3 regions of the Streptomyces sp. NPDC054786 genome follow, and region 1 is predicted to be linked to each of the others. Evidence: riboswitches for the same ligand, from Rfam matches in the RefSeq annotation. Region 1 holds a riboswitch; each other region holds the start of a gene.

Region 1 (7,164 bases):
GGGGTCGACGGAGTAGAAGTTACGGCCCGTCGGCAGGACGTTGACCAGACCGCGCAGCGGGGAGCCGGAGGGACCGGCCGGAACGAAACCGCCGTTCAGCGCGTGCACCGCGTGGTCGATCTCGTCGGTGGTGGCGGCGAGGCGCGGGACGACCTGGCGGGCGGCGAAGTCGAGGATGTCGGCGACCGCGGCCGGGTGCCCCTCGGCGGTCCCGGCCACCGCCGCCGGGTCCCAGTCCGCGTCCTCCATCGCCTGGACCAGCGCGCGGGCCGTGGCCTCGGCCTCGTCGGCGGTCGTCCGGGTCGCGGCGGACTCGTCGAGACCGAGCGCCTCACGCAGACCGGGCAGGGCGGACGTACCGCCCCAGATCTGCCGGGCGCGGAGGATGGAGAGGACGAGGTTGACGCGGGCCTCGCCGGCCGGTGCGCCGCCCAGGACGTGCAGACCGTCGCGGATCTGGGCGTCCTTGACCTCGCACAGCCAGCCGTCGACGTGCAGCAGGAAGTCGTCGAAGCCCTCGTCGTCCGGGCGGGCCTCCAGGCCCAGGTCGTGGTCGAGCTTGGCGGCCTGGATCAGCGTCCAGATCTGGGCGCGGATCGCGGGCAGCTTGGCCGGGTCCATGGCGGAGATGGCCGCGTACTCGTCGAGCAGCTGCTCCAGGCGCGCGATATCGCCGTAGGACTCGGCGCGGGCCATCGGCGGGACGAGGTGGTCGACGAGGGTGGCGTGGACCCGGCGCTTGGCCTGGGTGCCCTCGCCCGGGTCGTTGACCAGGAAGGGGTAGACGAGCGGGAGATCGCCGAGGGCGGCGTCCGGGCCGCAGGCCGCGGACAGCCCGGCGTTCTTGCCGGGCAGCCACTCCAGGTTGCCGTGCTTGCCCAGGTGGACCATGGCGTCCGCGCCGAATCCGCCGTCGTCGGCCGAGGCCGCGATCCAGCGGTACGCCGCCAAGTAGTGGTGCGAGGGCGGCAGATCGGGGTCGTGGTAGATCGCGATCGGGTTCTCGCCGAAGCCGCGCGGCGGCTGGATGAGGATGAGGAGATTGCCGCGGCGCAGGGCGGCCAGCACGATGTCGCCGTCGGGGTTGCGGCTGCGGTCGACGAACATCTCGCCGGGCGGCGGCCCCCAGTGCTGCTCGACGGAGTCCCGCAGTTCCTGCGGGAGCGTGGCGTACCAGCGCTTGTAGTCGGCGGCCGGGATACGGACCGGGTTGCGGGCGAGCTGCTCCTCGGTCAGCCACTCCTGGTCGTGGCCGCCGGCCTCGATGAGGGCGTAGATCAGCTCGTCGCCGTCGCCGGACACGAGGCCGGGAACCTCTTCGGTGCCGAAGTCATAGCCGTCGGCCTGCAGACGGCGCAGCAGCGCGACGGCGCTGGCGGGGGTGTCCAGGCCGACCGCGTTGCCGATCCGGGAGTGCTTGGTCGGGTACGCGGACAGCACCAGGGCGAGGCGCTTCTCGGCGGCCGGGATGTGGCGCAGCCGGGCGTGCCGGACGGCGATGCCGGCGACCCGGGCGGCGCGCTCGGCGTCGGCCACGTACACCGGCAGACCGTCCTCGTCGACCTCCTTGAAGGAGAACGGAACGGTGATCAGCCGGCCGTCGAACTCGGGGACGGCGATCTGCGAGGCGGCGTCCAGCGGCGACAGCCCCTCGTCGCTCTCCTCCCAGGCGCTGCGCGGCCCGGTCAGGCACAGGGCCTGGAGGATCGGTACGTCGAGGGCGGCCAGCGCGCCCGCGTCCCAGGACTCGTCATCGCCGCCGGCGGAGGCCTCCGCGGGCTTGCTGCCGCCCGCGGCGAGGACCGTGGTGACCAGGGCGTCGGCGGCCCGCAGCTCCTCGATCAGCTCCGGCTCGGGGGCGCGGAGGGAGGCGACGAAGAGGGGGCGGGCACGGCCGCCCGCCGCCTCGATCTGCTCGCACAGGGTCCGTACGAAGCCGGTGTTGCCGCTCATGTGGTGGGCGCGGTAGTAGAGCACGGCGATCAGCGGGCCGGTCTCGTTGCGGGCTTCCCACTCCAGCGGGCCCCAGCTGGGGGCGGGCGCGGGCGGCTCGAAGCCATGGCCGGTCAGCAGCACCGTGTCGGAGAGGAAGCGGGCGAGCTGGCCGAGGTTGGCGGGCCCGCCGTGCGCGAGGTAGGCGTGCGCCTCGGCCGCGATGCCGACCGGGACCGTGGACTGCTCCATGAGCTGGGCGTCGGGGGCCTGTTCACCGGTGAGCACGACGACCGGCCGGTGCTGGTCCTCGGCGAGCAGCACCTCCAGGCCCTCCTCCCAGGCGCGGATGCCCCCGAGGAGGCGCACGACGACGAGGTCGCAGCCCTCCAGCAGCGCGGGCAGCTCGGCGACGTCGAGACGGGCGGGGTTGGCGAGCCGGTACGGCACGGGACCCGTGGCCGCGCGGGCACTGAGCAGGTCGGTGTCGGAGGTCGACAGCAGCAGAAGCATGCGAGCGCAGGCCTTCCTCGGGGTGTCCGCGCCCCGGGTGGTCGTAAGGACGGCGGGAGTTCCTGGCTCGCCCGGCAGGCCGGGTTCACAGTGGCGGGACCGCGCCGGATTCTCACCGGGCTTCCTCCCTAGGGCCGTAGGACCCTGCGCCGTCGCTGGCGTCCGGCGGGCCAGCCGACCCACCGACCTGCATAGTAAGGGCTGTGGCCGGGCGAGGTAAGCGGGCCTCCCGGCAGGCCGCGGCGGGACGGGGGCGTGCACACGGCGGGCCGGGTGCATGGCCGGATCCGGCCCGGATCGGCGCCCACCTCCGTGGGTATGCTCGCGGCCATGCCGCCCTCCCCCTCGACACGGCCGCAGGCCGCCGCACCGCCTCTGCGCGACCGCGGTGACGCCTGCCCGGGAGCGCTGCGGCTGCATACGGCCGCCGACGGCAATCTCGCCCGCATCCGGGTACCCGCCGGGGATTTGACGGCCCGTCAGGCAAATGTCCTGGCCGACGCCGCTGAGCTGCTCGGCGACGGCCATCTCTCCCTCACCTCCCGCGGCAACGCCGAGCTCCGCGGACTTGCGGAGGGCTGCGGCGCCCGGCTCGCCGGTCTGCTGCGCGACGCCGGTCTGCTGCCCTCCGAGCGCCACGAACGCATCCGCAACATCCTCGCCTCCCCGCTGGCCGGACTGGACCGGCACACCCCTTCTGACGTGCGACGGTGGGCCCGTGAGCTGGACGCACTGCTCTGTGCGAGCGAGTCGGCGACCGCCCTCTCCGGCCGTTTCCTGTTCGTTGTGGACGACGGACGGGGCGATGTGGCGTCGCTCGGCGGAGATGTGAGCTTGCTCGCAGAACCGGACGGGGACCGGACCGGCCCGGCGGGCAGCGCCCTGCTGCGGATCGGCGACGATCCGGCGGCGCTGCGGATCGCCGGCCCGGACGTACCGCGCGCCGCGCTCGCCGCCGCCGAGGCCTTCCTGACCGCCGCCGGGGCGAGCGGCAGCGGCGCCTGGCGGGTCCGCGAACTCCCGGACGGGCACGGGCTGAGCGCCCTGGACGTGGCCGACGCGCTGCGGTCGGCGGGCATCGGGGCCGCGTACGTGCCCGAGGCTCCCGCACCCGGAACCCGCACCTCCCCGCCGTATGCGGACTCCTCCGCCCCCGGCATCGTCGAGGGCCCCGACGGCGACCGGGCGCTCTCGGTCCTGGCGCCGCTGGGCCGGCTGTCGGTGGCCCAATGGCGGCTGCTGACCGCGATCGCCGCCGACGACGGCGCCGGCGCACTGCGCCTCACCCCGTGGCGCGGCATCGTCCTGCCCGGACTGCCGGCCGCCGCGGCACCCGGCCGGCTGGCGGAGCTCACCACCGCCGGACTGATCACCGACCCGGCCTCCCCCTGGCGCCGCCTGGGCGCCTGTACGGGCCGCCCCGGCTGTGCCAAGTCCCTCACCGACGTACGCGCCGACGCCACGGCCGCCGTCGCCACCGGCCCGGCCGTCCCGGACAACGCGCCCACCGGCCTCGCTCCCGAGGGTCTCCCCGTGTACTGGTCCGGCTGCGCACGCCGCTGCGGTCACCCGCACGGCACCTGGGTCGACGTGCTGGCCACGGCGGAGGGCTACCGGGTAGCACTGGTACGGCCGGACACCGCACCGCCCGCCGCACGCACCGCGGCGGCCCCGCCCCCGGCTCCATGAACCGCCCCGAAGCCCCATGCCCCACCCCATGAATCACCCGAGCCCCCCGAGCCCTCCCGCACCCGACAACCCCGAGGCCACAGTGACCGCGTTCGACTACGAGAAGGACGGTGCGGCGATCTACCGCCAGTCCTTCGCCACCATCCGCGCCGAGGCGGACCTCGCCGGGCTGCCCGCCGACGTCAGCCAGGTCGCGGTCCGGATGATCCACGCCTGCGGCATGGTCGACCTGGTACGCGATCTGGCCTTCACCCCCGACGTGGTGGCAGCCGCCCGCAAGGCGCTGCACGCCGGTGCGCCGATCCTCTGCGACGCCAACATGGTCGCCAGCGGCGTCACCCGTAAGCGGCTGCCGGCCGGCAACGAGGTGCTGTGCACCCTCGCCGACCCGTCGGTCGCGGACCTGGCCGCCCGGATGGGGACCACCCGCAGCGCCGCGGCCCTGGAGCTGTGGCGGGACCGGCTGGAAGGCGCCGTGGTCGCGTTCGGCAACGCCCCCACCGCCCTCTTCCGGTTCCTCGAAATGATCGAGGAAGGCGCGCCCCGCCCGGCCGCCGTCATCGGCATACCCGTGGGCTTCATCGGCGCCGCCGAGTCCAAGGACGCGCTGATCGCCCATCCGTCGAAGCTGGACCACATCGTGGTGCGCGGACGCCGGGGCGGCAGCGCCATGGCCGCGGCCGCGATCAACGCCATGGCAAGCGAGGAAGAGTAAGCGTGAGCGAGCAGCAGGCAACCGGTGACGGCAGCGTCGCGACGACGGCCGGCCCCGGCCGCCTTTACGGGGTCGGCCTCGGCCCCGGCGACCCGTCCCTCATGACGGTCCGGGCGGTCGACGTCATCGCCGGCGCCGACGTCATCGCGTACCACAGCGCCCGGCACGGACGCTCGATCGCGCGCTCCATCGCCGCCGGGCATCTGCGCGCCGACCACATCGAGGAGGCGCTGGTCTACCCGGTCACCACCGAGTCGACCGACCACCCCGGCGGCTACCGGGGCGCCCTGGACGAGTTCTACGAGTCCGCGGCCGCCCGCCTCGCCGTCCACCTCGACGCCGGCCGCACCGTCGCCGTCATCTCCGAGGGCGACCCGCTCTTCTACGGCTCCTACCAGCACATGCACAAGCGGCTGGCCCACCGCTACCCGACCGAGGTCATCCCCGGCGTCACCTCCATCAGCGCCGCCGCGGCCCGCCTGGGCAGGCCGCTCGCCGAGGCCGACGAGGTCCTGACGATCCTCCCCGGCACGCTCCCGGAGGAGGAACTGACCGCCCGTCTGGCCTCGACCGACACCGCCGTCGTCATGAAGCTCGGCCGCACCTTCCCCACCGTCCGCCGCGCCATGGAACGCTCCGGCCGCCTGCCTGAGGCCCACTACGTCGAGCGCGCCACCATGCCCGGCGAGCGCACGCGGAAGCTGGCGGACATCGACGCGGAGACGGTCCCGTACTTCTCCGTCAGCGTCGTGCCGAGCCGCATCGCCGACGTGCCGCCGTCGGCGATGGCCACCCGCGCCGAGGCTGAGGTGGCCGCGCCGCCCGGCAGCACCCGCGAGTCCACGTCGGCCGACGGTCCCGGCGAGGTAGCCGCATCGCCGGACAGCACCGACGAGTTCGCCGCATCGCCGGACAGCACCGACGAGTTGGCCGCATCACTCGACGAGCCCGGCGAGCCGGCCGAGTCACCCGACGCTCCCGGCGAAGTGGTCGTCGTCGGCACCGGCCCGGCAGGCCCGCTCTGGCTGACCCCTGAGTCCCGCGGCGCCCTGGCCGCCGCCGAAGACCTCGTCGGCTACACCACCTACCTGGACCGCGTCCCGGTACGTCCCGGCCAGCGCCGCCACGCCTCCGACAACAAGGTCGAGTCCGAACGCGCCGAACTCGCCCTCGACCTGGCCCGGCGCGGCCGTCGGGTGGCCGTGGTCTCCGGCGGCGACCCGGGCATCTTCGCCATGGCCACCGCCGTTCTGGAGGTCGCCTCCCAGGACCCGTACCGCGCCATCCCCGTACGCGTCCTCCCGGGCGTCACCGCCGCCAACGCCGCCGCCGCCCGCGCCGGCGCCCCCCTCGGCCACGACTACGCGGTCATCTCCCTCTCCGACCGCCTCAAGCCCTGGGAAGTCATCGCCGAACGCCTCCACGCGGCCGCGGGCGCCGATCTGGCCCTGGCCCTGTACAACCCCGGCTCCCGCAGCCGTACATGGCAGGTCGGCAAGGCCCGCGAACTCCTCCTGGAACACCGCGCCCCCGACACCCCGGTCATCCTCGCCCGCGACATCGGCGGCCCCGGGGAGTCCGTCCGCACGGTGCACCTGGCCGACCTGGACCCGCTCCAGGTCGACATGCGCACCCTCCTGATCGTCGGCTCGTCCCAGACCCAGGCGGTACGGCGCGACGACGGGACCGAGGTCGTGTGGACGCCGCGGAGGTATCCGGAGGGGTGAGCCGGGGCTTTCCGAGCCGTGCCGGCCTCAGCGAGTAAGGGATGCATCCCCCTGCCCACGGATCTCAGACCTCCGAAGAGACCGTGATGAGGATCAGGCCCGAGAGTCCCGTCACCGCCCGGATCGAGTCCGCGAACACCTCGGTCGTCCATGCGGCCACATCCGTGGACCACTCGCGCACGCCGCAGCGGAAGGCGAGCGCCCGGCGCAAGCCCTCGGCCTGCACCTCCCCGGCGAGAGGACCGGCGAGCCCCGGAGTCGTCGTGCCGGCGGGCTTGAAGACCTCCACCGTCATGTGCTGATACGTGCGTTCAAGTGCCGCTTCGCGGATCTCGGCGGCCCGCGCGGCGAGGTTGGCCGACGGCAGGGCGGACACGGTGACCGTCAGCGAGGCCGCGCCGGACGGGTCGGCGAGGGCGAACCAGTCGGCCACTTCGGCGAGTTCGATGCGGGCGTCCCCGGCGCGGTGCAGCGGCACGAGGGCGTGGGTGCCGGTGAGGCGGATGGTGCCGACGCGGCGCAGCGCGTCCGAGAGGACCGTGATGACGGGCAGGATCGGGAGGCGGCGGGCGCGCTGCTTCTTGCCCG
Region 2 (7,164 bases), on a different contig from region 1:
AGACCGACCGCGGGCCGGTGCTCATCGACACCGGCTGGGACGACCCGGACTCCTGGGACACCCTCGTCGCCGGCGTCAGTGCCTGCGGCTTCGCCCTCGCCGATCTCCACGGCGTCCTGATCACCCACCATCACCCCGACCACCACGGCCTCTCGGCCAAGGTGCGAGAGGCCTCCGGCGCCTGGATCGCGATGCACGCCGCGGATACCGACGTGGTCCGCCGCACCCGCGAGGCCGAACCGGGCCGGTGGCTCGACCACCTGACCGCCAGGCTCGCGACGGCGGGCGCACCGGACGAGCATCTGGCACCGCTGCGGGAGGCGCGCGCCCAGGGGCGGGGCCGGAAGCTGCCCGGACAGGGAGCCGCGCTGCCGGACCGCGACATCAGCCCCGGCGAGCTGCTCGATCTGCCGGGGCGCCGGGTGCGCGCCATCTGGACACCGGGGCACACCCCGGGTCATGTGTGTCTCCATCTGGAGGAGGAGCACCCGTCGGGGCAGGCCCCCGGCTTCGGCCGGCTCTTCTCCGGCGACCATCTCCTCCCCGGCATCACCCCGCACATCGGCCTGTACGAGGACCCGGAGGGCGAGGGGCGTCCCCCCGGCTCGAACGAGGGTGGGAGCGTGAGGGACCTCCACGATCGGGACCTCCACGATCCCCTGGGCGACTATCTCGACTCCCTCCAACGCGTGGGCCGGCTCGCGCCCGCCGAGGTGCTGCCCGCCCACCAGCACGCCTTCATCGACGCCGGCGGACGCGTACGCGAGCTCATCGCCCACCACGAGGCACGGCTCTCCCAGCTGAGGGCGCTGCTGCGCGAACCCCGCACTCCCTGGCAGCTGGCCATGGCCATGGAGTGGAACCGCCCCTGGGGGCAGATCCCGTACGCCTCGCGCAATATCGCCGTCTCGGAGGCCGAGGCCCATCTGCGCCGTCTGGTGAAGCAGGGGCAGGCGGAGCGGGTGCCGGGGTCCTGTCCGGTGCGGTACCAGGCGGTGTGAGGGACGGGCGGGGCCATCGGGCCATGGACCGTGGGAGGGGCCTCGACGAGGCGGCGGCCGGTTGCCGCCCGGCCCACGCCGGCCCGCGGTCGGCCCACGGCCGGATTCCGCCCGGCGCCCTCCCCGGCCCACGGCCGATTCCCGCCCGGCGCTCTCCCCCGAGCAGTTCCGGCTCGTACGGGCGAGCGAGTGGCCGGGCGGGGGCCGGTTAAGGTGTGCGGGACAACTTCATCCGTACCCGATCGGGGGAAGCCGGTGGAAATCCGGCGCTGACCCGCAACCGTGAGGACGGCCTGCCCGCACCGCGCCCCTGGCCGGGCGCGGAGGGCCGTACGAGCCGGAACACCCGAGGGGGCACGACCAAGGCTCCCGCCACCGGAACCGCCCGCCCGTGCGGACGGCCGGTGCGCGGCACCGTCGAGGTATACGGAGCTGAGCCCGGTGCCACCGCGCCCGATTCATGGATCGGCGCGCGGACGGCCGGCCGAGCGCGGCTGCGTAGCATCGCCGCGACCCGACCCGAGAGGCACCGACCCGATGGCCCCCATGGCTTCCATGGCTCACCAGGCCCCTTTGCCGCATTCCGTCGCCTTCCTGGCGCGCCGCGCCGCCACGGCGCTGGCGGCCGCGGTGGTGCTGGGCGCGGCCGCTGCCCCCGCCGCGTACGCGGACTCCCCGCCCGCATCCCCCAAGAAGCTGCCCGACGGGCTGTACGGCACCAAGGACCCGCAGTACGACGGGGTCTGGCGGCAGTCGCTCGCGCTGCTGGCCCAGGACACCGTGGGCATACGCCCCGCGGCATCCGCCGTGAAGTGGCTGGCCGGACAGCAGTGCGCCGACGGCTCGTTCACCGCCTTCCGGGCCGGGCCGGGCAAGCCCTGCGACGCCAAGACCATGCGGGACACCAACCAGACGGCCGCCGCGGTGCAGGCGCTGGCCGCGCTGGGCGGGCACGGGGGCGCCGTGCAGAAGGCCGTGAGCTGGCTGAAGTCGGTGCAGAACGACGACGGCGGCTGGAGCTCGATGGCCGGCTCGGCCAGCGACGCCAACTCCACCTCCGTGGTCATCGGCGCGCTCGCGGCGGCGGGCGAGAAGCCGCGGTCCGTGACGTCGAAGAAGGGTGGCAAGACCCCCTACGACGGGCTGCTCACCTTCCGGCTGGGCTGCGAGGCGAAGGAGGACGCGCGCGGCGCGTTCACCTTCCAGCTCAAGGGCGCGGCCCCGAACGCCGACGCCACCGCGGCCGCCGCGACCGGAGCGCTCGGCAAGGGCTTTGTCGTCGAGCCGGCCGGCAAGGGAGCAAACGCCCCCGTCAAGCCGGTGAGTTGTAAGGACGGCGAAGGCAAGAAGGCGGGCAGCAGCGATCCGGCGCAGGCCGCGGCGGGCGGCGACGGCTACCTCGTCGCGCAGCTCGACAAGAACGGACAGCATCTGCTCTCCGCGATGCCGGGCGCGGAGAAGCAGCCCGACGTCGGCAACACCGCCGACGCCGTGGTGGCGCTGGCGGCCGGCCGGCACGGCGCCGCCGCCGCGAAGCCGCTGAAGTGGCTGGAGAAGAACTCGGCGGACTGGGCCAAGCGGAACGGCCCCGCCGCGTACGCCCAGCTGGTGCTGGCCGCGCACGCCACCGGCACCGACCCGCGCTCCTTCGGCGGCACCGATCTGGTGGCCGCGCTCAACGCCACCGGCCCCGAGCCGGCCGCCGCGGCGAAGAAGGACGCCGACGGCTCCAAGGACGAGGGCGGCCTGGGCCTGCCCTGGATCATCGGCATCGGCCTCGCCATCGGTGCCGGCATCGGCTTCCTGCTGAGCAGCCGTAGGAAGAGCCGGCTCTGATGGGGCGTACCAGGATCGCCGGCGCCGTGCTGCTGGCCGGTACGGTCACCGGTCTGGCCGCCGGGCCCGCCCAGGCGCAGGAGTACCGCTACTGGTCCTTCTGGCACGGCACGGGCAGTTCCTGGGCGTACGCCACCGAGGGGCCGGCCACGCTGCGGCCGGCCGACGGTGCGGTGGAGGGCTTCCGCTTCGCCGTCAGCGCCGACTACGCCGCGGCCGGCAAGCCCCGGGCGGCCGCCGGCTTCGACGCGATCTGCCACGGCACCCCGGCGAAGGACGGCCGCAAGCGGGTCGGCATCGTCATCGATTTCGGGACCGCGGCGGACGCGCCCGGCGGCGAGCGACCGCCGAAGGCCAGGACAGAGTGTGCCCAGGTGTCCGAGGACGCCTCGGCGGGGGAGGCGCTGGCGGCGGTCGCCCGGCCGCTGCGCTATGACTCCAACGCCTTGTTGTGCGCCATCGCCGGTTACCCGACGTCGGGGTGCGCGGACCCGGTGAAGGGGGCGAAGGGGCCCGCGTCGTCCGCTTCTCCGTCTTCGGGCGCGGCGGCGGACGGCGGCGACGCGAGCGGCGGGGGTGACGGCGGCCCGTCCGCCGGGCTGGTCGGCGGTGTCGCGGCCGTCGTCGTACTGGGCGCAGCGGCGGTGTGGCAGGCGCGCCGCCGACGCGGATGAGCGCCCCGCAGGCGACCCGTACCACCGCGCTGCATGCCGGCGCCTGGTGGCTGTGGGCGCTCGGCCTGGCCACCGCGGCCTCCCGCACCACCGATCCCCTGCTGCTGGGGCTGCTGGTGGGCGTGGCCGGCTATGTCGTCGCGGCCCGGCGTACGGATGCGCCATGGGCCCGTTCGTACGGGGCGTTCGTCAAGCTCGGCCTGGTCGTGATCGCCATCCGGCTGGTCTTCGCCTTCATCCTCGGCTCGCCGATCCCCGGTACGCACACCCTTGTCACGCTGCCCGAAGTGCCGTTGCCGGACTGGGCGAAGGGCGTCCGGATCGGCGGCCGGGTCACCGCCGAGGGCATGGTTTTCGCGCTGTACGACGGGCTGAAACTGGCCACTCTCCTCATCTGCGTGGGTGCCGCCAACGCGCTCGCCAACCCGGCCCGGCTGCTGAAGTCCCTGCCCGGTGCGCTCTACGAGGCGGGCGTCGCGGTCGTCGTCGCGATGACCTTCGCGCCCAACCTGGTCGCCGATGTCCAGCGGCTGCGTGCCGCGCGTCGGCTGCGCGGCCGCCCCGACCGCGGTTTCAAGGCACTCCTCCAGGTCGGACTGCCGGTCCTGGAGGGCGCGCTGGAGCGCTCGGTGGCGCTGGCCGCTGCCATGGACGCGCGCGGCTACGGCCGTAGCGCCGAGGTACCGCCCGCCGTGCGGCACCTCACCTCCGTCCTCACTCTCGGCGGGCTGCTCGGTATCTGTGCCGGAACCTACGGGCTGCTGGGCGACACCGGGGGCGGCTACGGGCTGCCGCTGCTGCTCGCCGGACTGGCGGCGGCGCTCGCCGGGCTGTGGCTCGGCGGCCGCCGGTCGGTGCGCAGCCGCTACCGGCCCGACCGGTGGGGCGTCCGCGCCTGGCTGGTCGCGGGCTCCGGCGTCGCCGTCGCCGCCCTGATGATCTGGGCGAACGACTACGCACCCGCCGCCCTCCACCCGCCCGCTGTCCCGCTCACCGCCCCCGTCCTCCCCCTCTGGCCGGCCGCCTCCGTTCTCGTGGGGCTGCTGCCCGCGTTCGTCGCCCCGCTCCCGTCGAGCACGGACCGGGCGGACCGGGCCGTGTCCCGTGGCCGCGCCCCCGTTGTCGATCCGCGCACGAAGGAGCCCACCCAGTGATCCGGTTCGAGCAGGTCTCGGTCACCTACGGCGACGCCGCGGCGCCCGCCGTCCAGGGCATCGACCTGACCGTGCCCGAGGGCGAACTGTGCCTGCTGGTCGGCCCCTCCGGCGTCGGCAAGTCCACCGTCCTGAACGCCGTCTGCGGCCTGGTCCCGCACTTCACCGGCGGCACCCTGCGCGGCCGGGTCACCGTCGACGGCCGGGACACCCGCACCCACAAACCGCGCGAACTGGCCGATGTGGTCGGCACCGTGGGCCAGGACCCGTCGGCGCACTTCGTCACCGACACCGTCGAGGACGAACTCGCCTATGGGATGGAATCGCTCGGCCTCGCCCCTGACGTGATGCGCCGCCGTGTCGAGGAGACCCTGGACCTGCTGGGGCTGGCAGAGCTGCGCGACCGCGCCATCACCACCCTTTCGGGCGGCCAGATGCAGCGGGTGGCGATCGGCTCGGTCCTCACCACCCACCCCAAGGTCCTGGTCCTGGACGAGCCGACCTCGGCACTCGACCCCGCCGCCGCCGAGGAGGTCCTCTCCGTCCTCCAACGCCTGGTCCACGACCTCGGCACCACGGTCCTCCTGGCCGAACACCGCCTGGAGCGCGTGGTCCAGTACGCCGACCAGGTCATCCTGCTCCCCTCCCCCGGCGCACCCCCGGTCATGGGCGCCCCCGCCGACATCATGGCCGTCTCCCCCGTCCACCCCCCGGTGGTGGCCCTCGGCCGCCTCGCCCACTGGTCGCCCCTTCCCTTGTCCGTACGCGACGCCCGCCGCAAGGCCGCACCGCTGCGCGAACGGCTGACAGGAGTCAGGCCGCAGGCACCGGCGGTGGGTCGTGGCACGCCGGCGGTGGGCGAAGGCCTCGGGGGCGCGCCGGCGGTGCCGGCCCCTGCTTCCGCGGGCTCCCCGGCCGGTGTCGCCGCGGCCGTCTCCGGGCTCAGCGTCCGCCGGGGGCGGATCGAGGCACTGCACCAGGTGGATCTGACCGTGCGGGGCGGCGAGACCCTTGCGTTGATGGGGCGTAACGGCGCGGGGAAATCCACCCTCCTCACCACCCTCGTCGGTATGCACCCACCGGCCTCCGGCACGGTGCGGGTCGGCGGCGCCACCCCGCACCGCACCAGCCCCCGCGACCTCCTGCGGCATGTCGGTCTGGTCCCCCAGGAACCTCGTGACCTCCTGTACGCGGACACCGTCGCGGCCGAGTGCACCGCAGCCGACCAGGACGCGGGCGCCGCCGCCGGCAGCTGCCGGGCCCTGGTCACCCAACTGCTGCCGGATGTCCCCGACTCCGTTCACCCCCGGGATCTGTCCGAGGGGCAGCGTCTCGCCCTGGCCCTTGCTGTCGTGCTGACCGCCCGTCCTCCGCTGCTCCTCCTCGACGAGCCCACCCGCGGCCTGGACTACGCCGCCAAGGCCCGTCTGATCGAGGTGCTGCGCACCCTGGCCGCCGAGGGCCACGCCATCATCCTGGCCACGCATGACGTGGAACTCGCCGCCGAACTGGCCGGTCGCGTCGTCATCCTCGCCGACGGCGAGATCGTCGCCGACGGGCGCACCGATGAGGTCGTGGTCTCCTCTCCTTCTTTCGCACCGCAGGTCGCCAAGGTGCTGGCCCCGCTGCCCTGGCTGACCGTTCCGCAGGTGGCCCACGCCCTGGAGGCCACCGCATGAACGCACGCCCACACCGGCCGGAAGGCGACGGGCCGCTCACCGGCTCCGGCCCCGGCCCCGCCCGCCAGGTCCGTGCCGTACGACTCGGGCCCCGCTCCGTCGCGGCCCTGGTCCTCATTTCGGCCATCGGCGTGATGGCCTTCGGGTGGCCGCTGCTCGCCGACTCCGCCTCCGGGCTCGCCCATTCCAAGGACGCACCCTGGCTGTTCGCCGCGCTGCTGCCGATGCTGCTCGCCGTTGTCGTGGCGACCGTCGCCGACACCGGCCTGGACGCAAAAGCCATCGCCATGCTCGGCGTGCTGGCCGCGGCCGGGGCCGCGATGCGCCCGCTGGGCGCGGGGACGGCCGGCATCGAGCCGATGTTCTTTCTGATGGTGTTGGCGGGACGGGTGCTCGGGCCCGGCTTCGGGTTCGTCCTGGGGTCCGTGGCGATGTTCGCGTCGGCGCTGCTGACCGGCGGTGTCGGCCCCTGGATGCCGTTCCAGATGCTGACGATGGGGTGGGTGTCGATGGGCGCCGGTCTGCTGCCCGGGCCCGACCGGCTGCGCGGCCGCGGTGAACTGGCCATGCTCGCCGCCTATGGAGCCGTCTCCGCCGTCCTCTACGGGCTGATCATGAACCTCCAGGGCTGGCCCTATATCGCCGGCATGGCCTCGGGGGTCTCCTTCGTCCCCGGCGATCCGCTCGCCCAGAACCTCGCCCGCTATCTCGCCTACTGCCTCGCCACTTCCCTCGGCTGGGACCTTCCCCGGGCCCTGGTCACCGTGCTCCTCACCGGCACGCTCGGCGGCACCGTCCTCAGGGCCCTGCGCCGCGCCAC
Region 3 (7,164 bases), on a different contig from region 1:
CGCCATCGGCCGCTCCCGCCGTCTGACGGCGGCACAGAAGCGACTGGGCGCGGCGCTCAAGCGGGGCGGCGGCGGCATCGTCGTCCTGGCCCGTTTCGCGCCCGCCGGACGCTCCGTGGTCAGCCTGGGCGCCGGCGTCGCGCACCGTACGGTCCGCGAGTTCCTCCCCTGGTCCGCGCTGGCCGGTCTCGCCTGGGCCACCTACAGCGTCAGCCTCGGCTACTTCGGCGGGCACTGGCTCGGCACGTCGTGGGTGGGTACCGCGCTCTCCGTGATCGCCCTCTTCGCCGCCGGATCGGCCGCCGCCTTCCTGATGCGCCGCCCGGACGGCCGGACCGCGCACTGACGGCGGGGACGAAAGCCCGCTGACCCGCCCTCCGGCGGGAGCGGAAAAACCTTGGCCGGTTGTCAGCCCCCGGTTGTCAGCCCCCGGTGCGACGATGAAGCGCATGAGGGGGACCCATGCGCTGCTGACGCGCTGTCATGTCGGCGGCGCCCCCGCCGTGGCGCTCGCCCCGTGCGCGGTGCTGCCGGGTATCAGAAGTGCGGTGCGGGCGGCGCGGTCATCAGGGCGCTCCTGGAGGCGGCGCGGGAAGCCGGCGAGCGGACCGCGATCGTGCTCGGCCATCCGCCGTACTACCCACGCTTCGGATTCGCACCGGCCGCCACCCGGTTCGGCATCCTCCCGCCACAGCCCTGGCCGGACAAGGCCTTCATGGCACTGTCCCTGGACGGCTCCCGGCCCCCGCGCGGCACGGTGCGCCACCCCGCGGCGTTCGGCATCGCCTGACCCCGGCTCCGCCCCGCGGCTTCGGCCCCGCGCTGCCGACGGCCGGGACCGGGTGCGTCCCAATACGGAGTAAAGTCGAGCGTCAACACCCCGCCCACCGTCTCCTGCGAGCGCATCGCCGCTCCCCCGGCGCCGCACCACAGCGGCGCCCATGGGACGGGCCCGAACCACACACGCGAGGCACATTTCGGTGAACCAACCGCCGGTCGTCGAATGGACCGAGGCCGACGAGCCCCGTTCCGCCCGTTGGCACTCCGAGAACGGTGCCCCGCCACCGCGCCGCATCGTCATCGCGGACGACCGGACGAAGGCCGACGACGCCTACAAATTCGCCTGCGAGGGCACCGCGCTGCTGTGGCGCGGCGACTTCCACAACGCCCGCCAGCTGCTGACGGCGCTGGCCCGCCGCATCGACCGCCGCCCCCGCAAGGCACCGCCCGCCGATGTCACCCAGGCGTTCCATGTGCACCGCGCCGCGCAGAATCACCGGGCCCGCATCCTGGGCATGCTGCTGGTCCCGCTCGATGCGACCCTGGCCGTCCCGCTGCACCGCGCCCCCGATGTCCGTGAGGCCTGCAGCCGGGCGTACGGCCCCGGCCGGCCGGCCGACGGGGAAGCCGCAGGCGCCGAGGGTTCCGGCCCGACCGCCTCGCTCGTCTCGCTGCGCGAACTCCTCGCGCTCATCGGCGCCAACGAATGGCGCAAGAAGGGCGTCGAGATCCCGGCGCTCGGCGGCGACCGCATCCATCCGCACTACGGCGTCTTCTCCCCGGCCCGCGGCGAGTACGTCGACCTGGTGGCCGAGGCTCCGCTGCCGGACGAGGACCTGGCGTTCGACATCGGCACCGGCACCGGCGTACTGGCCTCGGTGCTCGCCCGGCGCGGCGTCCGCAGGGTCGTGGCCACCGACCAGGACCCGCGCGCGCTGGCCTGTGCCCGTGAGAACACCGAACGACTGGGCGTCGCCGGACAGGTGGAAGTGATCGAGGCCGATCTGTTCCCGGCCGGCCGCGCGCCACTGATCGTCTGCAACCCGCCGTGGGTGCCCGCAAAGCCGACCTCGCCCGTGGAGTACGCGGTCTATGACCCGGGCAACCGGATGCTGTACGGCTTCCTGAGCGGCCTCGCGGACCATCTCACGCCGAACGGCGAGGGCTGGCTGATCCTCTCCGACCTGGCGGAACACCTCGGCCTGCGCGCGCATGCCGAGCTTCTCGACGCCTTCGCCAAGGCGGGCCTCACGATCCTGGGCCGACTCGACATCACCCCGCGCCACCCACGTGCCCGCGACACCTCCGACCCGCTCCACGTGGCCCGCGCGGCCGAGGTCACCTCCCTGTGGCGCCTGGGCACCGCGGACCGGGGCACGTCCGGCCCCCGCTAGGACCTTCCCGCCGCTCCGCACCGACCGGCCCCCAGGCGCCGTGGCCCTCGGGGCCGTACCTCGGGGCCGTGCCACCGGCACCACGGCCGAGCCGACCGGCCCGCCCCGCCCCGGCCCGCCTCCTGCGCCCCCGTACCCGGCCGCCGACCGCGGGCATCCCGCAGGCGCCCCGCCCGTCAGGCACGATGGACGCACCATGGATCCCCGGCATCTCCTCTCCCGCGCCCGTCGGCTCGCCGCCTCCGCGGCACCCGGCCGACGGCGGCTGCTCGGCATCACCGGCCCGCCCGGAGCCGGCAAGTCCACCCTCGCCGCCCACCTCGTGGCGGAGCTGGCCGGACAGGCGGCGCTCGTCCCGATGGACGGCTTCCATCTCGCCGAGGCGGAGTTGCACCGTCTGGGCCGTACGGACCGCAAGGGCGCGCCGGACACCTTCGACCCGGCCGGATACGCGGCACTGCTGGCGCGTCTGCGCTCCCCGGAGCCGGATACCGCCGTCTACGCCCCGGCCTTCGACCGCCGGATCGAGGAGCCGGTGGCCGGCAGCATCGCCGTGGCGCCCCACATTCCCCTCATCGTCACCGAGGGCAACTACCTCCTCCTCGACTCCGCCCCGTGGTCGCGGGTCCGGGCGCTGCTCGACGAGGTCTGGTACGTGGAGCTGGACACCCCGGAACGGATCCGCCGGCTGGTCGACCGGCATGAGCGGTTCGGGCGTCCGCGCGCCGACGCCGAGCGGTTCGTGCACACCTCGGACGAGGCCAACGCCCGTGTCGTGGCGGCCACTCGTGACCGCGCCGACCTCGTCATCAGCTTCGCACCCGAAGAGGCCCCGCCTCCACCGAGCGCATAACCCCGCTCCCCCGCCCGCGCCGGCCGGCGAACAGTCCGGCCACCGACAGCGCGCCCCACCCGACGGACACCGCCACCGCCTTCAGCCTCCGGTCGCGGCCCGGCAGCGTCGCACCGAGCAGCACGGCGTCCCCTAAGTCCGCCGCAATCCGCACATACGCGGCGGCACGCAGCGCCGGGCCTTCCGGCGCCAGCGTCATCGCCAGTCCGCTCACCGCATCCCGCCAGGCCAGCGGACGCAGTGCGGTCCGGGTCGCCGGCGCGGTCCGCCCTTCGCCGTCCACCAGTCCCGAGGGCCGCGCCAGCAGATCGGGCAGCGCCGCCACCGCCACCCCGTACACGGCCGTGGCCGCCCCGACCGCACGCAACAGACCGACCTTCATCCGCCGTCCACCTTTCTCGTCCCACTCCACCGGCCGCACGAGCCCCGTCGCGCCGGCCGCCTCCTCAACTCCTTTCCGCGGCAGCGCTCTTCCCAAACGACATCACCGATGTCATCATGACATCATGAGTGTCATTGAGGGGTGTGCCGGAGAGACCGAAGTCGCCGGTGACGGCGAACCGACGACCACCGACGACCTGCTGTACGGCGTCATCCGACGCCTGTGGCCGCTGCATCGCACGGTCGTCCGCGCGGTAGAGCGCGAGCTGGCGGGCACCGGCATGACCGCCGGCGAACACGCACTGCTGGACGCGCTGCGCACCGAAGGCCCGCGCACCGTCCCGCAGTTGGCGCGCGGGATGGGGCTCGACCGGCAGCCGGTGCAGCGCTGGGTGAACCACGCCGTGGAGCTGGGCCTGGTCGCGACCGCCCCGAATCCCGCACACCGCCGCTCGTCCCTGATCCGGCTCACCGCCGAAGGCACGGAAGCGATACGCGGCGTCCAGGAGTGCGAGGCGGCGGAGCTCAGGCAGCGGCTGGCCGACCTGTCCGCCGAGGACGTCCGTACCGCGCTGCGTGTACTGGACCGGCTCGGCGAGGAGTTCCGCCACCTGGCGAACGGCTCACACATGACACCGGAGGAAAGCGGCAGTCACGGCAGTTACGGCAGCGGCGGCAATAGCGACGACAATGGCATCACGCCCAGTTCATCGCATCCGGCACACAAAGGACGGCCCGCAAGATGACCCGACGAATCACCGCCTGGTCCGAGATCGACAACGGGCTCGTGCCGATCGACGACGGTGAGCTGTTCTACGAGACGGCCGGCTCGGGCCCCGCGGTGGTGCTGCTCCACGGCGGCATGCTCGACCAGCACATGTGGGACGAGCAGTTCGCCTGGCTGGTGAACTCCGGCCTGCGCGCGATCCGTTACGACTTCCGCGGCCACGGCCTGTCCTCCACCGTGGCCGGGGACTACGCCAACCACGACGACCTGTGTGCCCTGCTCGACGCGCTCGATGTCCCCGGCGCCGTCCTCGTCGGCCTCTCCCATGGTGCGCGGGTCGCACTCGACACCGCCATAGCCCGCCCGGAGCGGGTGACGGCCCTCGCGCTGGCCTCCCCCGGCATCAGTGGCCGCGCCTTCACCGACCCCTTCCTCCTGGAGCACATCAAGGCGCAGGTGGCGGCGATCGGCACACCGGACGGCGCGGAACGGTATGTCGAGCACTTCCTGCGGATGTGGGTGGACGGACCGCATCGCGAACCGTCCGCGGTGCACCCGGGATTCCGCGAGCGGATGCGCGCCTCGGCCGAGGCCAATGTGGAGGTGCATGCCGAGGGCGTGGGTGCCGGTATGCCCCTTGAGGTCGGCGCCGCGGACCGCCTGGCCGAGATCCGGGTGCCGACGGTCGTGTTCGACGGCGACCTCGACAGCAGTGACATCTCCGCCAATGCCCATGCGATAGCGCTGACCGTTCCCGGCGCCCGAAGAGTCCGGATACCGGGGGCGGCCCATATGGTCAATCTGGAGAACACCGCGCTCTTCGACCGCGAACTCCACACCTTCCTCTCATCCCTGGACCACTGACCCACCGCGGACCACGGCCCCTGGGACCACCGGCTCCGAGGGCGGCCGAGGTGGCAACGACCGCCCCGTGGAACGGCCGGCCGCGTCCGGCGAGTACTCCCTCCCGGGCCACGGGCAAGCCCCGTGCACCTCACCCCTCCCTGGTGGCAGTTAGAGTGACCGGGCCGTGGTGTTCGGGAAGCCGGTGACGGACCTTGTGGTCCCAGACCGGAGCGGCCCTCGCCACTGTGATCGGGGAGTTTCCGCCCCTTCCGCAGGCGCACGGCGCGCCTGCGGCGCCACTGGCCGCGGCCGGGAAGGCGGGGGCGGGCGCGCGCACCCGTAAGCCAGGAGACCGGCCACGGCATCTCACGAACTGATCCACGAGGTGCTGGAGCGTAACCGCCGGATGGTCCTGTCCACCGATACCCGTCCCACCCCTGCCTCCGCCGCCTTCCGCTGGCGCCGGCAGGACACCGTCCGCACCGCGGGCCTGATGGCCGTCATAGCCGGTCTGCACCTCATCGCCTTCGGCGTGCTCTTCCTCCTCGTGGTGCCCCATCACTACGCGGTGGGCAGCCAGGTCTTCGGGGTGGGGCTCGGTATCACCGCGTACACCCTCGGTATGCGGCACGCCTTCGACGCCGACCACATCGCCGCGATCGACAACACCACCCGCAAGCTGATGGCCGACGGCAAGCGGCCCGTCTCGGTCGGCTTCTGGTTCGCCCTCGGCCACTCCAGCGTGGTCGTCGCGATGGCGGCCCTGGTGGCGGGCGGCGCCCAGCTCGCGGGCACCCTGCTCAACGACGAGTCCCGTACGCACCAGATCCTGGGCACGGTCGGCACCACGATCTCGGGGACCTTTCTCTACCTCATCGCCGCCCTCAACCTGATCGCGCTGGCGGGGATCTGGCGGGTCTTCCGCGGTATGCGCAACGGCCACTACGACGAGGCCGAGCTGGAGCAGCGCCTCGATGCACGCGGCTTCATGAACCGCTTCCTGGGACGGTTCACCCGCTCGATCTCCCGCCCCGGCCAGATGTTCCCGCTCGGCTTCGTCTTCGGGCTCGGCTTCGACACCGCGACCGAAGTGACCCTGATGGTGATGGCCGGCAGCGGCGCCGCGGCCGGCCTGCCCTGGTACGCCGTGCTGTGCCTGCCGCTGCTCTTCGCCGCCGGGATGAGCCTGTTCGACACCCTCGACGGCACCTTCATGAACTTCGCCTACCAGTGGGCGTTCTCCAACCCGGTGCGCAAGGTCTACTACAACCTCACCATCACCGGCCTGTCGATCGCCGTCGCCTTCTTCATCGGCACGATCGAGCTGGTGACCGTGCTGCACGAGAAGCTCGCCCTCAACGACCCGCTGACCGGCTGGATTTCCGGCCTCGACCTCGGCAACGCGGGCTTCCTCATCGTCGGCCTGTTCGTGGTGGTGTGGGCCGCGGCGCTGGCGTACTGGCGACTGGCCGGCGTCGAAAAGCGCTGGGCGGAGCGGGCGGAGCGAACGACGTCGGCGCAGCGGGCGGGGGCGGCGGAGCAGGCCGCGCCGGGCTCCTGAGGCGCGTCAGCCGCACCCGCCCCGTACGCCCCCGGCGCCCGTATCGGCGCCGGGCCACAGCCGCCCTTTCATGTGGCCGAACCGGCCGCCGAACCCGTCACCAGATCCGGCCCCCAGCGCTCCAGCGCCGCCGCCAGATCGAGTGGCAGCAGCCGCTCCGGCTGGTCCGAACCCGGCCAGTCCTCCCGCGGGACCCGCCACATCACCTCGAACTCATTGCCGTCCGGGTCCTTGGCGTACAGCGACTTGGCGACGAGGTGATCACTCGACCCCACCAGCGCGCCCCGCTCGACGAGCTGCGCATGGGCCGCGACCAGCTCACCGAGCGTGCCGATTTCCCAGGCCAGGTGGTAGAGCCCGACCCGCCCGGCCTCGGGCCCCGGCGCATCCGGCCCCACCGCGAACAGCGCCAGATCATGATCATTGAGTGAGCCGGGAGCGCTGAGGAACGCGGCCCTTCCCGGAACCTCGATCCCCACCGCGAGCCCGAGGGCCTCGGTGTAGAAGGCGACCGACCGCGCCACATCACGGACGTAGAGCACCGCGTGGTTCAGACGTCGTACGGACATGCAGCCTGCTCTCCGATCTCCTGCCACGACACCGCCGGGGCCGTGCCCTCCCC

The links. Region 1 has a riboswitch for cobalamin ahead of cobN (cobaltochelatase subunit CobN). Riboswitches for the same ligand answer to the same signal wherever they lie in the genome.
Region 2: another riboswitch for cobalamin. It lies ahead of ACWGI6_RS26610 (prenyltransferase/squalene oxidase repeat-containing protein); the one in region 1 lies ahead of cobN (cobaltochelatase subunit CobN).
Region 3: another riboswitch for cobalamin. It lies ahead of ACWGI6_RS06990 (HoxN/HupN/NixA family nickel/cobalt transporter); the one in region 1 lies ahead of cobN (cobaltochelatase subunit CobN).

The regions. Positions count from the first base shown of each region.
Region 1 covers NZ_JBSHAW010000039.1:75,708-82,871, forward strand. Annotated here, with positions in the region: gene cobN (cobaltochelatase subunit CobN) at 1-2,445, opposite strand, end outside; cobalamin riboswitch at 2,484-2,643, opposite strand; gene cobG (precorrin-3B synthase) at 2,776-4,134, shown strand; gene ACWGI6_RS29125 (precorrin-8X methylmutase) at 4,217-4,849, shown strand; gene cobJ (precorrin-3B C(17)-methyltransferase) at 4,951-6,576, shown strand; gene ACWGI6_RS29135 (hypothetical protein) at 6,641-7,164, opposite strand, start outside.
Region 2 covers NZ_JBSHAW010000034.1:6,420-13,583, reverse strand. Annotated here, with positions in the region: gene ACWGI6_RS26615 (MBL fold metallo-hydrolase) at 1-1,001, shown strand, start outside; cobalamin riboswitch at 1,210-1,369, shown strand; gene ACWGI6_RS26610 (prenyltransferase/squalene oxidase repeat-containing protein) at 1,539-2,837, shown strand; gene ACWGI6_RS26605 (SCO2322 family protein) at 2,837-3,511, shown strand; gene ACWGI6_RS26600 (CbiQ family ECF transporter T component) at 3,508-4,665, shown strand; gene ACWGI6_RS26595 (ABC transporter ATP-binding protein) at 4,662-6,344, shown strand; gene ACWGI6_RS26590 (ECF transporter S component) at 6,341-7,164, shown strand, end outside.
Region 3 covers NZ_JBSHAW010000006.1:23,765-30,928, forward strand. Annotated here, with positions in the region: gene ACWGI6_RS06955 (DedA family protein) at 1-346, shown strand, start outside; partial or broken gene ACWGI6_RS06960 (GNAT family N-acetyltransferase) at 462-790, shown strand; gene ACWGI6_RS06965 (methyltransferase) at 981-2,174, shown strand; gene ACWGI6_RS06970 (nucleoside/nucleotide kinase family protein) at 2,371-3,027, shown strand; gene ACWGI6_RS06975 (hypothetical protein) at 2,984-3,409, opposite strand; gene ACWGI6_RS06980 (MarR family winged helix-turn-helix transcriptional regulator) at 3,534-4,154, shown strand; gene ACWGI6_RS06985 (alpha/beta fold hydrolase) at 4,151-4,999, shown strand; cobalamin riboswitch at 5,150-5,356, shown strand; gene ACWGI6_RS06990 (HoxN/HupN/NixA family nickel/cobalt transporter) at 5,355-6,542, shown strand; gene ACWGI6_RS06995 (VOC family protein) at 6,611-7,111, opposite strand.